DNA from 4 places in the Clostridium sp. AWRP genome. Region 4 is predicted to be linked to each of the others. Evidence: riboswitches for the same ligand, from Rfam matches in the RefSeq annotation. Region 4 holds a riboswitch; each other region holds the start of a gene.
The links. A riboswitch is a leader RNA that binds a small molecule or an ion and turns the genes downstream of it on or off. The one in region 4 is predicted to bind S-adenosylmethionine.

Region 1: it holds a riboswitch for S-adenosylmethionine, as region 4 does, so the genes downstream of both, metA (homoserine O-succinyltransferase) here and DMR38_RS03160 (O-acetylhomoserine aminocarboxypropyltransferase/cysteine synthase family protein) in region 4, are expected to answer to the same signal.
Region 2: it holds a riboswitch for S-adenosylmethionine, as region 4 does, so the genes downstream of both, DMR38_RS12480 (hypothetical protein) here and DMR38_RS03160 (O-acetylhomoserine aminocarboxypropyltransferase/cysteine synthase family protein) in region 4, are expected to answer to the same signal.
Region 3: it holds a riboswitch for S-adenosylmethionine, as region 4 does, so the genes downstream of both, DMR38_RS16055 (MetQ/NlpA family ABC transporter substrate-binding protein) here and DMR38_RS03160 (O-acetylhomoserine aminocarboxypropyltransferase/cysteine synthase family protein) in region 4, are expected to answer to the same signal.

What each region holds. Positions count from the first base shown of each region.
Region 1 covers NZ_CP029758.2:2,745,421-2,749,447, forward strand. Annotated here, with positions in the region: gene DMR38_RS12465 (APC family permease) at 234-1,586, opposite strand; SAM riboswitch class I at 1,836-1,943, shown strand; gene metA (homoserine O-succinyltransferase) at 2,169-3,086, shown strand; gene DMR38_RS12475 (ISNCY family transposase) at 3,399-4,027, opposite strand, start outside.
Region 2 covers NZ_CP029758.2:2,749,457-2,753,483, forward strand. Annotated here, with positions in the region: gene DMR38_RS12475 (ISNCY family transposase) at 1-736, opposite strand, end outside; SAM riboswitch class I at 960-1,081, shown strand; gene DMR38_RS12480 (hypothetical protein) at 1,252-2,052, shown strand; gene DMR38_RS12485 (amino acid permease) at 2,092-3,588, shown strand; gene DMR38_RS12490 (hypothetical protein) at 3,617-3,850, opposite strand; gene nadC (carboxylating nicotinate-nucleotide diphosphorylase) at 3,931-4,027, opposite strand, start outside.
Region 3 covers NZ_CP029758.2:3,478,241-3,482,267, reverse strand. Annotated here, with positions in the region: gene arcC (carbamate kinase) at 1-182, shown strand, start outside; gene DMR38_RS16060 (basic amino acid/polyamine antiporter) at 541-1,998, shown strand; SAM riboswitch class I at 2,069-2,176, shown strand; gene DMR38_RS16055 (MetQ/NlpA family ABC transporter substrate-binding protein) at 2,312-3,133, shown strand.
Region 4 covers NZ_CP029758.2:694,370-698,396, reverse strand. Annotated here, with positions in the region: gene DMR38_RS03165 (homocysteine S-methyltransferase family protein) at 1-919, opposite strand, end outside; SAM riboswitch class I at 1,181-1,288, opposite strand; SAM riboswitch class I at 1,528-1,636, shown strand; gene DMR38_RS03160 (O-acetylhomoserine aminocarboxypropyltransferase/cysteine synthase family protein) at 1,747-3,030, shown strand; gene DMR38_RS03155 (isocitrate dehydrogenase (NAD(+))) at 3,256-4,027, opposite strand, start outside.

The sequences.
Region 1 (4,027 bases), 2.1 Mb from region 4:
ATTCCTCCTAAAAAATATTATCAAACTTATGTAACTTAAATTTTCAAGCTGCTTCTTATCCATATTGTCACCTACATGCTTAAGTCTTGTTATTAACTATTTGTTATTAACATTATAATATTAACATGCATCTATGTCAATATCTTTTAATATAGATATCAAAAAATAAAAACAAAGGGCTAAATACTTTAACCCTTTGTTTTTATGCATTCAATTAAATTCTATTCTTATCCTTATTCCTCAATTTTTTCTTTACAAAACATAGCTCCAAAAATCATTACAACTGCAAAGACAATCAGATATGCAGCGACTTCCATTTTATGAGAAAAGCAAGCAGCAATTATCATAAAAACACATCCAGCTAAGGAAATAATAGGTGCTATAAATCTCTTAAATGGGTTTAAATCCTTTTCCTTTTTCATCATCATAATAAAAATAGGAATGTATAATGCATAGATAGTAACTATAGGTAATTCAGAAGAATCAAAAGAGAAAAATCCAAACCAAGGTTTTGTTAAGTTAGCACCATAAAAGTATAATAACCATATACCACAAAGAAGCAGTCCAAATACAGATGAATTAGTAGGCATATTTGTCACATTATCAACTTGCTTAAATACATCTGGTTTTGGTCCAATATTCCTTGCTGCTAAAGAATAAATACCTCGAGTACATCCCAGCATTAATCCATTTAAAGTTCCAAGGCAGGAAATGATAACAAATACAAACAGCAGTGAACCACCTACTGATGAAAAAACTGTTTGGAAAGCCAATTTAGCTCCTGCTTCACCGCCAGCCATCATAACCTTATTTGTTACTGCTCCAGCTAGTCCTACATAATAGAGTATGTAAATAATCATAATTACAAAAGTTCCTCCAACAAGCGCCAATGGAAGATTTTTCTTTGCATCTTTTAACTCTGCATTAATACTTGTAGCAATGATCCATCCTTCATAAGCAAAAGCTGTAGCAACAACAGCTGTAAACAGTGCATTAGAAGTATTAACTTCTTTTACTACCGTTGTAAAATTATATGCAATCATACCATTACCCACACCCACAACTGTTCCAATTACAGCCATTAAAGCTAGTGGAATAAGTTTTATAATGGTTGTACTAACTTGAAATTTACCTGCTAAAATTGGTGACAGTGAATTTAACGCAAAACTTGCTATCAAATATACGCCTGCAATAGTCATACACTCTCCACCTGTAATTGAGAATCCAAGTAATACACAAGTATATCTAGCCGAAATCCATGCTAATACTGACGTCAATGTTGGATAGTAAATGAGTGCCATAAACCACCCAACATAATATGCATACTTTTTTCCCAAAGTAGCTTCTGCATAATCTACTACACCGTTTACATACTGATACTTAGTTGCCATTACCGCAAAAGTATAGGCACAAGAAATCATAATAATACCACCTATAACCCAGGCCAGTATACCAAGTGTAAGATTTCCACCTGTTGCAGTTAAAACTTTTTCTGCTTTAAAAAATACACCACTACCTATAACAATTCCGATGACCATGGCTATAGCAGTAATAAGGCCATACCTTTTTTCTAACTTTGCTTCCATAATTAAATCCCCACCTCTTTGATTTATTAATATTATAATGAATATTGCTTTTATACATCATGCTGTCTAATCACTACAATCAGCATGAAATATTAATTTTTATTGTACCACAGAATTAAATATTTACCAACATTTCTTTTTCTTCATTGTTGTGAATTTTCAAATTATTTATTGATATTGAGACAACTTGTATTTGACAAAAGTTCAATTTTAGTATACTATATAATAAATTAAATAAAGTCAATTTAAATCTTATCAAGAGCGGTGGAGGGACTGGCCCTATGAAACCCGACAACCAACATTTTTCATTTGAATGTATGGTGTTAATTCCAGCAGATTATTTCTGAAAGATAAGGAAAATAGTTTCTATAATTAGTATTAAAAGTTGTTTTTCTTATGAAAGCAGCTTTTTTATTATACAAATTATTTAAATTAGCCTATTCCTTTGTATATCTATTCACTACTTAAATATTCAAAATAAGATTTTTATTTGATTAAGGCATTTGAAAAAATATCCTAGCATACTGACTAGTTATTTCTTTGAAAATGCCTAAGCTACCTATATATAAAGGAGGATTTTTTATGCCAATAAATATACCTAACGATCTTCCAGCCTCTAAAACGCTGAAGGCTGAAAACATATTTGTAATGAATGAAAGGCGTGCATTAAAACAAGATATAAGGCCTCTTAATATAGTCATATTGAATCTAATGCCGGTTAAAACCGTTACGGAAGTACAACTTTTAAGGTTGCTTAGTAACTCCCCTATTCAAATTGATATAACATTGATATATCCTAAATCCCACAGATCAAGAAATACTTCAGAACAATATCTTCTCAAGTATTATGAAACTTTTGATGAAATAAAAGATAGAAAATTTGATGGCATGATAATAACAGGAGCACCTGTTGAAAAACTGAAATTTGAAGATGTTGACTATTGGGATGAATTAACTGAAATAATGGACTGGAGTAAAAAAAATGTATATTCAACTTTACACATATGTTGGGGTTCTCAGGCTGGACTTTACCACCATTTTGGTATTCCAAAATATACTTTAGATAAAAAAATGTTTGGTATTTTTCCACATATAATAAATGAAGAAAATACACAGTTGCTTAGAGGATTTGACGATATATTTTACGCACCTCATTCAAGACATACCTGTGTAAAAAAAGGAGATATTGAAAAAGTACCTGAATTGGAAATACTTTCAGAATCAAAAGATGCCGGAGTCTATATACTTTCAACAAAAGGCGGACGTCAAATTTTTGTAACAGGTCATCCTGAATATGATACCTTAACATTAAAATCAGAATATGATAGAGACGTAGCAGCTAATTTGCCCATAGAGATTCCCAAAAATTATTTTCCTTATAATGATACAACCAAACAACCTAGAGCAACTTGGAAAAGTCATGCCAACCTTTTATTTATAAACTGGCTGAATTACTATGTATATCAAGAGACACCTTATAATTTGGATAGTCTTCAATAACATAGAAAAATGGAAATGACCTTTTAATAAAATAGTGTCATTTCCATTTTTTATAGATTTCTACAATTTCATAAATAGGTTCAAAATAACCAAAATCTATTTAATAAGTTTATTCATATCTTCAGCAACATTCATATTGTCCTGTAACATAATTAGATTTTTATGTCAACTAATTTTGAAAATGTCCCAAAAAGTTTTAATTATTAGCACCAGCAATAGCTGGTGCTTTGTTACGCTTATAACATTATTTTTAGGTATAGCAAACACATCCATCAACTTAAAGTTTTTTAAGTAAAAGGGCTTTTTAGTTCTTTAAGCTATGTTTTCTTTTTGTCTATGAGCCTGCTTATTGCAATAATGTTCAAATGAAGCCTGCTTCCATGGGTGACTCATCGGCGGTATATAGTGTTTCTTTGGAGTTTTTGAGGTCTTCGCAAGATCAAAATTTTTTGATGAAGGAACATGATCCGGAAGCAATTCAAGTGCATAAACTTTTTCGTTTGCACAAAAATATAGATCATTGTTAAATGCCTTTATTACTATACCGCAGGTACCTTTATGGTAATATACTGGGTGACCATTAGCATCTACTGGAAGATAATATCCTTTATTGTATTTTACACAACTCCCATTGTCTACTTTCCTACTAGCAAGTACACCAAGAATTAAATTGATTTTCTCAATATCAGGTTGCGTTTCGAATACAGATTTGATATTATCAACAGGTAAAGCAAATCGAGCATTGAATTTTTTTATGTAGGAGTTTAAAAATTCATTTGCCTGCTCAATCGTGCTTATACCAGCTAAACGCAATTCGATAGGAAGTCGTGATTGCAGTGTTTGAAACATTCGTTCCACACGCCCCTTGGCTTGTGGAATGCTGCTGGTTTTAATCTCAATTCCTAACTGCTTGCAGGCATAACCGAATTGGGTAAAAGTGT
Region 2 (4,027 bases), 2.1 Mb from region 4:
TAGAAGGGGATTTCTTTTGTTTATACTCAAAAACTGTACGCCTATCGGTGTAAAACATATAAGGAATACCATAGGTTTTCAATATTTGCTCAAGTACATGGTAATATCCATTTAGCGTTTCTTGAACATCGAAATAAGCACCTACAATAGCACCTGTGGCATCATCTACAGCTATATGAAGCTGACTTTTTTCTCCACCAAACCAAGGATGAAGAGAAGCATCCATCTGAAGCATTTCTCCAAAGTAGGCACATCTCGGACGCCTAGGATGAGCATCTTCGATAGCAAGAATAGAACTTTGAATAACACTAGCCTGCTTTTTTGACTTTGTAGATTTTTGCATATCTTTAAGTTTAGTGTATAGAGCCTTCTTAGAAGAACGTTTTGCCTTAGGAGACAGGATGAATTCCTGCAAAAGGATGGAACGTATAGTGTTTGATGAAACTTTGATTCCTTCAAATTCTTTTAAGAGTTCTGAAAAATGAGTTAAATTGGTGCCTTCATATTTTGTTCGATATAAGTCAACAATAGTCTGTTTTGTAGAATTATCTAAAGCATGGACAGGTTTTTTACCACGATTTCCATGTATAAAAAAGGCTTTTCCCTGCTCTTTATACCCTTTAATCATTCTGTTAATGTGCCTAACAGTACAGTTAATCTGTACAGCAGCTCTTTGCTTGTTACCATTGCTCTCTACTAATTTCTTGATTATGTTATATTTTGCATTCTCATTCATTGTTAAAACTACCTTTCTGATTTTGTCCACCTCACTTCTTAGTCATGAGGTTTTATTATACTATAAACTTATTTATTTGGGACATAATCAAATGCGGTATACTAAGACATTATCACAATTCAATCATATGTCCTGTAACATAATTAGATTTTTATTGACATTGAAAAACATAACATATATAATACATATTAGTTAATAAGAATTTTACAAAAAATTAAATAAATCCTTATCAAGAGAAACTTAGGGACTGGCCCTATGAAGTTTCAGCAACCTCATGCTTTGCCCATGCGTAAACATGTAAAGGTGCTAATTCCAGCAGATCATAATAATTCTGAAAGATGAGGGAGAGATGTTTTTTTAATAAACTCTCATAATAACCTATGCTATTTATCCTCTTCTTTTTAGAAAGAGGATTTTTTATTTTTCGGTAAAAAATTCATGAATTTAAAATACATTACTTAAAGAGAGGAAGTGAATAATGTATTTTTACATATTAAAATACATTAGTACAAATTATGGACAAACTTACATCAAAAGAAATTATAAAACTTGGACTAAAAACTGGAGCTTCTCTAGCAGGAATTGCAAATGTTGAGGACCTAAAAAAAGCCCCTGCATTTACTGTAGTACCTAAAATGCCTAAATACAACGGTGTTGGAACTTATATGCGTGGAGAAAAAGATAAATTTCTAACAGAGGTTCTATGGCCCCAGGGAATAAAAAGTGTACTTATTTTAGCTTATCATCATCCTGTAGACAATCCTGCTGTGGACTATTGGATTGAAGATCATAATACTATAGGCAATAAAAAATTAATTAGTATTACCAAAAGTGTTAAAAGTACATTGGAAAATGAAGGTATAGAAACCTATTCTTTTAATTATCATGTGGAAAAGGGCGGAATATTCTTAAAAGATTCAGCAGTAGTGGCTGGATTAGGATGCATAGGTAGAAATAACTTATTGGTTACACCTGAATATGGTCCTCATGTAAGATTAAGAGCACTTGGTTTAAGTTTAGATTTACAATCAACCGGACCTTCTGCATACGATCCATGTAAAAGCTGCAAAATTAAGTGCTGGGAAAAATGCAAAAAAGGTGCATTTGCTAAGGAAATATATTTTCCTTCAGAATTAGGTAGAAGTGAACTACCTGGAAGAGTTGGAAATTTCGATAGAACCTTGTGTAATATACAAATGGAAGAAGATGTAGCTAGCATTAAACCTTTGACTATACCTGAAGTTTCCACAAAAGAACCCGTTAATGTTATAAAATATTGCAGAACATGTGAATATGCGTGTCCCATAGGTAAATAACTATATGTTTTATTGTTAAACAAAAGGAGGAAGTTTAAAATGGACACAAATTCAAAATCAAATGAACAAGGTCAACTTAAAAGGACTCTAAAAGCCAGACATATGAACATGATCGCCATAGGAGGATCAATTGGAACCGGTTTATTTTTTGCCAGCGGCAGTGCTGTCAGCACAGCTGGACCTGGCGGTGCTGTTTTAGCTTATGTAATTATGGGAATTTTAGTTTACTTTTTGATGACATCCCTCGGCGAGATGGCAACACTTTTACCTATATCAGGATCTTTTGAAACTTATGCTACAAGATTCATTGACCCTGCATTAGGTTTTACCCTTGGATGGAATTACTGGTTTTGCTGGGCAATATGCGTTGCCGCTGAATTGGTTGCAGGTTCAATGATTGTTAAATTCTGGCTTCCAAATACCAATACTACTTTATGGAGTATGTTATTTTTAGTAATAATTTTTATCTTAAATATTCTTTCAGCAAGAATTTACGGTGAAAGTGAATATTGGTTTGCAAGTATTAAAGTTGTCACAATTATAGTATTCCTTATAGTAGGTGTTCTCATGATATTTGGCATTTTAGGTGGAAAATCACCTGGATTAAGTAATTGGGTACTATCAGATGCTTCTGGGAAGAAAGGACCTTTTGTTGGCGGAATATCTGCTATTATTAATGTATTTTTGGTTGCAGGATTTTCTTTCTCCGGAACAGAAATAGTTGGCCTTGCTGCAGGTGAATCGGAAAATCCTGAAGAAAATGTTCCTAAAGCTATAAAAAATGTTTTCTGGCGTATTTTACTATTTTATATGGGGGCAATTATAGTAATTGGGTTTTTAGTACCTTTCACCGATCCAAACTTATTAAAAAGTGGTGCAGATAATATTTCATACAGTCCTTTTACCATGGTATTTAAAAGATCTGGTCTGGCAATTGCGGCAAGTATTATGAATGCAGTAATTTTAACATCTGTTCTCTCCTGCGGTAATTCAGGTCTTTATGTAGCTTCACGTATGCTTTATTCCCTATCCAAAGAAGGGAAAGCACCTAAATTTTTATCAAAAGTAAACAAACATGGTGTCCCTACAACTGCTTTATACGCCACAACTGTTATTGCTTGTTTTGCTTTTTTCGCCTCTCTGATTGGAGATGGGAAAATATATTATATACTATATAATGCTTCTGGTATCACAGCCTTCTTTGCATGGTTAGGTATAGCTATCTGCCATTATAGATTTAGAAAAGCATACACTGCACAAGGCAAAAATTTGAAAGATTTAAAATATAGGGCTAAATTATATCCATTTGCACCTATTATATCTATTATACTTTGTATAATTGTTATATTCGGTTCTAATATATGGGTATTTCAAGCTAAAACATTTAGCTGGTTTGATTTTGTAACAAATTATATGTGTATTCCTATATTTATATCTTTGTATATTGGATATAAGATTATTAAGAAGACAAAAATAGTACCTCTTAAAGAATGTAACTTTGAGTATAATGAAGATGAAAAAAAGCCATCAGCTTAGTTTAGCTGATGGTTTTCTCTGTTATTTACTAAGATTTAATTTTATCCAGCAGTTTTTCAATATATTCAAGTATAACCCTCTGTTTTATATCTTTAAACATATCGTCAGTATCCCATATCTTATCTTTAATACAAAGACTGTCTTTTATACATATACTTTCTCTTAATCTAGTTGCATCCAGTTCCAATTGACTTTTTAACTCTTTCAAGTTTTCTATAGCCAATGTCATCACCTCATTTGTTCCTCTTAATATACTATTCATAACTTTAGAATTTGGAACTCTATATTAATGAATCTTATTTGCTTTCGCTGTATGCTTGGGAGTGTTACAGTAGGTAGCCATCAGATAAATCTTAAACTTATATCCATTGCTTTTACAGAATGTGTAAGAGAACCTATAGATATTATATCAACACCAGTAGAGGCAATATCTACTATA
Region 3 (4,027 bases), 1.8 Mb from region 4:
CAGTAGATGAAGCTGAAAAATACATTGAGGAAGGACATTTTGCACCAGGTTCCATGCTTCCAAAAGTTAAAGCTGCATTATCTTTTGTACAATCAAAACTAGGGAGAATAGCAGTCATTACTTCACTTGAAAAAGCTAAAGAATCCATAATGGGTTTGACTGGTACAACCATAACAGTATAATTTTAACGAACAAATGCAATCTAATTAAAAATATATTATATGCTGTAGTGTTTGTATAGCATAATGAATATTTAACAAAAGTATATTTATTATCTTACTTAGTAAATATCTATATAGCATAGGGAATTTACTAATAAAGTAAAGTTGAGATAAGGAAATGTTAGATTATAAAATTACTGCCATATATAATTTATCTGGCAGTAATTTTATAAATAAAAATGATTTCTAGACATAAAGTTACCGCATATTTTATTCAAAAATAAGTATCAAATTTAGAAATTTTTATATGAAAGTCACAAAGTTAACGCTTACTTAGTTTTACAAAAGATTATTGATGTTTATAAGGAGGAGTGTTAGTATGCAAAGTAGTATAGAAGGTAGTGTACAAAACCAAGGAGAAGGAAAATTGGGACTTGTACCTTTAATTGGATTAGTAATTGGTTCTATAATTGGTGGTGGGGCTTTTTCTTTTCCAGCAGATATGGCAAAGGTAGCAAGTCCAGGTGCAATTATTATAGCATGGATTATTACTGGAGTTGGAATGTTTACACTTGGTTATGTATTTCAAAATTTATCTCAGCGGAAACCAGATTTGGACTGCGGTATATATAGCTATGCTAAAGAAGGTTTCGGAGAATATACAGGATTTAATTGTGCTTGGGGACACTGGGTTAGCTCGATGTTAGGCGATGTTTCATATTTGGTTATGCTTTTTTGTACAATAGGATATTTCTTTCCTGTATTTGGAAATGGAAACAATTTATCTGCGCTAATAGGTGAATCTATATTAATATGGGGTGTTAATGCACTTATATTAAAAGGTGTAAAAACAGCTGCATGGGTAAACGTTTTAACTACTATTGGAAAACTTATACCTATATTTGTATTTATAATAGTATCAATAATTATGTTTAAAGTTAATATATTCAACTTGGATTTTTGGGGAAATATGAGCACTAATCTTGGAAGCGTATTGACACAGGTAAAGGGTACAATGCTTATAACCTTGTGGGCATTTATTGGTATAGAAAGTGCAGTTGTATTTTCAAAGCAAGCAAAAGTAAGAAAGGATATCAGTAAAGCCACTATAGTAGGATTACTAGGAGTACTTATTATTTATGTTTTAGTATCATTATTGGCACTTGGTACAATGGAACAAGCTCAATTGGCTGGATTAAAGAGCCCTTCTATGGCATATGCACTAGAATATATGGTTGGTAAATCGGGTGCTGTAGTAGTAAATGTAGGTTTAATAATATCATTATTAGGTGCATTTCTTGGATGGACTTTGATATGTTCAGAATTGTCATATTCTGCAGGCAAAGGTAAAGCATTTCCAAAGTTTTTTACAGAAGAAAATGCAAATGGAGCACCTAAAAATGCGCTTTTGGTTACAAATATAGTAACTCAAGTTTTCTTAATATGGGCTTTCTTTTCTAAAAGTTCGTATCAGATACTATACGCTATTGCAAGTTCTGCCGTATTAGTACCATATTTTTTTAGTGCATTGTATGCTCTAAAATTAACTATTACTAAGGAGACATATATTGCAGGTGATAATACAAGAATTAGAGATATGGCTATATCGGGATTGTCAGTTATATATGCAGTTTGGCTTATATATGCAGCAGGCTTAAGTTATATGCTTCTTCTTACTATATTATTTTCAGGTGGAATTTTAGTTTTTTATAAAGCTAGAAAAGAGGGAAATACAACTGCTTTTACAAATATAGAAAAAGGTGTAGTAACAATTTTAGTAATTCTTGCAGTTATAAGTATATATATGATAGTTGCAGGGAAAATTGCGATAAAATAGCAATAATGTTGTTGACATCTTTAAATTTCGCTGTTATAATGTAAATCACAAGTTAACAAAATTTAATATTAACTTATCAAGAGAGGTGGAGGGACTGGCCCTATGAAGCCCGGCAACCAATACTATTTTTAATAGTATAGTGGTGCTAATTCCTGCAGCATAAGCTGGAAGATGAGAGGATCATTGAGATTTTTAGCTCGAGGTTGTTCCTCGAGCTTTATTTGGTTTTAAATTGAAAATATGATATGAAAATTTTATATTTCAGCTTAATGCTTAGAAATTGTCTATTATTTTATAATTGGAGGGAAGCAAAATGAAAAAATTAATTACAGTTATTTTATCACTAACATTGATCTTGGCATTAGCTGGATGTGGTGCTCAAAACAGTACAAGTTCTTCAAGCAGTAGTAAAGGTGACGACAAAAAAGTAATAAAAGTAGGAGCATCTCCACAGCCTCATGCTGAAATATTAGAAAAGGTAAAACCTATACTGAAGAAACAAGGGTACGATTTACAAATAGTTCAGTTTACAGATTATGTAACTCCTAATAAGGCTTTGGATTCAGGAGATATAGATGCAAACTTCTTTCAGCATATTCCATATTTAAATGAATTCAATAAAAAGAACAATACAAATTTAGATTATGTAGCAAAAGTACATCTTGAACCTATGGGAGTTTATTCTAATAAAATCAAGAGTTTAAAAGATTTGAAAAATGGTGCTGAAATTGCAATACCAAATGATCCTACAAATGGTGCAAGAGCATTAAAGTTATTGGCTCATGAAGGAATTATAAAAGTAAAGAGCGGAGATCTTATTTCAAAATTGGATATAACTGAAAATAAGAAAAACTTAAAATTCCAGGAACTTGATGCACCACAACTTCCAAGAACTTTAACAGAAGTAGATGCAGCAGTTATAAATACAAACTATGCACTTCAAGCAAAGTTAAATCCACTTAAAGATGCTATTGCCATAGAATCTAAGGATTCACCTTATGCCAATATAATTGCTGTTAAAAAAGAAAATAAAGACAAACCTTATATTAAGGCATTAGCAAAGGCTGTTAACGATCCATCAATTAAGAAGTTTATACAGGAAAAATATAATGGAAGCATAATTCCAGCATTTTAGAAAATAGAGTTGTAAGTAAAAAGTTTACATATACAGCGGAGTATGCTGCCAAATTTCACTACTATAAAAAAATTTTAAATGTGGCTTCAATTTTGGCAGCATATTCACCTTGTATAAGTTCAAATTTTACTTAAAAGTACTATATATAGTAATCTAACTTGAAATAAGCTTATACGTATAGATATTTTTACAATAAATAGGCGCATTTAAATATTTTCTACTAAGACTTGTCAAAATATTTAATCGTGCTTGTGGTTGTAAAAATGTCAGAAGTATAAGTTTATTTTTTAGTTATAAATAATACATATTTTAAATTTTTATATAATAATTAATATTTGATTAATAAATATGTCTTTATACCCAGTAATAGAAAACATTAATTCCATAATAAAATTATAAAATTGGTAGAAATAATTAAGAACAATATGAGTTAATATCATACAATATAATGTGAAGAACTTTTATGGAGAATTATATATGGAACAAAATAAGATAATTTGAAATAACTCCACAAATTACAATTTAGTTGTGGATAGTTTTAAACATAACCGTTATGGCTGGTATGCTTATTTGTATAAATATTTGTATCTTTGTTGTTATTTACATTGTTGCCCATATAAAGTACCTGCTTATTGGCATCCATTTTTTTATAAATATGGCTTGCATATGAATGATGGAATGATACAAGAACGCTATTACGAACCCTCAAATAATGATATGCACCTTGTTATAAATTCTAATAATATAAAAAAGTTATCTAAACACTTTCGCAAAACTACTGAGCATCTTATTAAACAAACCACTATATATTGGCAATAAAATATTAACACCGAAGAAGGTTGAAGATGAAATTGGATTGCCTGCTGATGATAGACAAAATAAGAATATTGTGAA
Region 4 (4,027 bases):
TATCCCTGGCTGAACACACTGCGGTATAATTTTTTTCTTTTATGTCTAAAGGTACTATATTTTTCAAGCTTTTTACCATAGTTTTTATAAATTCAGGACTTGTTCCGCAGCATCCTCCAAAAAACCTAACTCCTTTTTTTGCCATAACCACTACATTTTCTGCAAATTCATCTGAAGTTATGTCATAAATCGTATTTTCGCCATCATACTTTGGGAGTCCTGCATTAGGCTGAACTATAATGGGTATAGAAGAATACTTTAAGATTTCATCTACAATATGTTGCAATTCTCCTGGTCCCAAGGAACAATTCACTCCAAGGGCATCCACCCCCAACGATTCAAGTACAAATACCATAGTCTTGGGATCTGTTCCCATTAGAGTTCTTCCATCCTGCTGGAAAGTCATTGTACAAAATATTGGAAGAGAACTATTTTCTTTTGCTGCAAGAATAGCTGCCTTTGCTTCGTACAAATCAGACATAGTTTCTATTAGAATTATATCTGCTCCCGCTTTTTCCCCTATAATAACCTGACTTTTAAATAATTCATATGCAGATTCAAAACTTAAACTCCCTGTAGGCTCCATAACCTGTCCTGTAGGTCCTATGTCAAGTGCTACTAATTTATCCTTTGCCTCTTCCTTTGCAATTTTTACTCCAGCTGTAATTACATCTTTTATTGTATAATCAGAAGAACTATACTTAAGTTCATTGGCACCAAAAGTATTTGTTATTATGATATCTGATCCTGCATTTAAATATTCCCTATGTACTTTTCTTATAATCTCTGAATTTGTTATATTTAATGTTTCTGGAAGTTCACCTACTTTAAGTCCTTCTCTTTGAAGCATGGTTCCCATAGCTCCATCAAAAAAAACAAATTTGTTGTTAAACTTATTTAATAAATCTTTAAATAACATTCGCTGCACTCCTTTTTCAAATACAAGTTTCATGTTCAAATTATTTAATTCATTACTTCTTGTATAAAATTTTAAACTTTAAACAAATTTTCTACAATACATCAAATTATTTAATATTTCATAATTGTATAAATATACATTAATATTATTCAAAATTAATATTTATTTGCTCACTAACTATTAATTTTTCATTTTTGACTATTAACTGAAAAAGTTGCCCTTCAATCAGAAAAGCAACTTTAAATTTGACAAAATCAACTTTCCTTATCTTTCAGAATTTATTTTATTCTGCAGGAATTAGCACCGATGCACTTTAGTGCCGGTTGTTGGGTTTCACTGGGCCAGTCCCTCCACCTCTCGTGATAAAAGTGCTTTAATATTAATACTTTAACTATCAATTGTCAATACTATTTATATCATTATTTTATTATAATTCGTAATATAAATGAATCTTACTTAGTGGGACAAGCAGACATATCAAATCTTTGATTTGATGATAGTCGCTTTCACAGAGTGCGTAGGTAGCTATTAGATAAAATTTCCCAAATATTTTTCTATTGACAAATCTTATCTATGTCTGGTATGATTTTCTCAATCGAATACGGAACTTCTTATCCAGAGCGGCAGAGGGACTGGCCCTATGATGCCCAGCAACCTGAATGATCATTTTCATTCAACGGTGCTAATTCCAGCAGGTGTTAACCTGAAAGATGAGAAGCATGAAGATAGAATCTTCTTGTAACTTATCTTACAAGAAGATTTTTTTATTCTGCCAGGTTATAGAAGTTTCGTCCAAAATATTAAAAAAGTATTAGGAGGAATAAACAATGAGTAAAGAAAGAAAATTAGGATTTGAAACATTACAAGTACATGCAGGTCAGGTGCCTGACCCAACTACAGGTGCAAGAGCAGTTCCAATCTATCAAACTACATCCTTTGTATTTAAAGATGCCGATGAAGCCGCAGACTTTTTCCAGCTAAAAAAACCGGGAAATGTTTATGCCAGAATAATGAACCCAACAGAAGATGTATTCGAACAAAGGGTAGCAGCACTTGAAGGCGGCAGTGCAGGTCTTGCTACATCTTCCGGACTTGCAGCAATACTTTATGCTGTATTAAATGTAGCAAGTGCAGGAGATAATATAGTTGCAGCTAGCACACTTTACGGTGGAACTTATGAATTGTTTTCCGTAACCTTAAAAAAGTTAGGAATTGATGTAACTTTTGTAGATCCTGATGATCCTGAAAATATCAGAAAGGCTATTACAGATAAAACTAAAGCAGTTTATGCAGAAACAATAGGTAACCCTAGAATAAATGTTTTGGATATAGCAGCTGTAGCAAACATAGCTCATAAAAACAAAATTCCTCTTATCATAGATAATACTTTTGGAACTCCATATCTGGTAAGACCCATAGAATATGGTGCAGATGTAGTTGTCCATTCTGCAACTAAGTTTATAGGTGGACACGGAACTACTTTAGGCGGAATTATAGTAGATGGTGGAAAATTTGACTGGGCAGCAAGCGGAAAATTTCCTGACTTTATAACACCTGATGAAAGCTATAATGGACTTGTATACGCAGATCTTGGACCTACAGCTTTTGCTACAAAAGCCAGAGTACAACTTTTAAGAAACACAGGGGCAACACTAAGTCCACAAAGTGCTTTTTATTTCTTACTTGGGCTTGAATCGCTTTCTCTTAGAGTAGAAAGACATGTAGAAAACACACGAAAAGTAGTTGAATTTTTAAGTAAACATCCAAAAGTTGCATGGGTAAACTATCCTGAACTTGATGGAAGTCCATACAAAGAATTAGCTAAGAAATACCTTCCAAAAGGAGCAGGTTCAATATTTACCTTTGGAATAAAGGGTGGATCTGAAGCAGGAAAGAAATTTATAAACAGCGTTAAATTGTTCTCCTTACTTGCAAATGTAGCAGATGCAAAATCATTAGTAATTCACCCTGCAAGTACAACTCATGCAGAGTTGAATGAAAAACAACAAAAAGCTGCCGGAGTTACTCCAGACCTTATAAGGCTTTCAATAGGTGTGGAAAATATTGATGATATTATATACGATTTGGATCAGGCTCTTGCAAAAGCTTAATTAATTAATTTAATTTTTCTCCCATATTTTATATTGTTTCAATTCATAAATAATAAGCTGACTACTAATTAATTAGTATGTCAGCCCTATATGTCTTTTTAAATAGTTGAAAGTTGAGAATATACAATTGATAGTAAAGGATGATTTTTTGTAGTATAACGGAAAAAAATCCACCTTAACTGTCAACTATCAATTGTCAACCTTCAACTCATAATTTAAGTACACTTAATTATAATTTTCAATTTTTTCTATAATAGCTTCAGTAAATCCACTTGTAGTTGTATTTCCTCCTAAATCCTCTGTTAAATATTTACCTTCTCTAAGTACAGTTTCTACAGCTGTCTCAATTTTATTTGCTGCTCCTGTTTCCCCTAAATAGTTAAGCATCATAACTCCTGAAAGTATTATAGCCGTTGGATTTGCTTTATTCTGTCCTGCGATATCCGGAGCCGAACCATGGGCAGCTTCAAATACTGCTGCATTTTCTCCTATATTGGCTCCTGGCACTAGTCCAAGTCCACCTATAAGGCCTGATGCCATATCTGATAAAATATCTCCATATAAATTAGGCATAACAAGTACATCATAATTCTCTGGATTAAGGACAAGTTTCATACTCATAGCATCTACTATTACACTTTCAAATTCAATGCCTTTATATTTTTCTGCTACTTTTTCAGCTGTTCTTAAAAAAAGTCCATCTGAAAGTTTCATTATATTAGCCTTATGAACTGCCGTAACTTTCTTTCTTCCATTTTTAATTGCATACTGAAAAGCTGATTCTACTATTCTCTCACTTGCTTTTTTAGATATTATTTTAACGCTTTCCGCTATTTCATCATTTATCATGTGTTCAATTCCTGAATACAGATCTTCTGTATTTTCTCTAAATATTACAAGATCCACATTATCATATCTGCACTTTACTCCAGCATAAGTTTTTATAGGTCTTATGTTTGCATATAGATTTAAATTTTTTCTAAGAGTTACATTAACA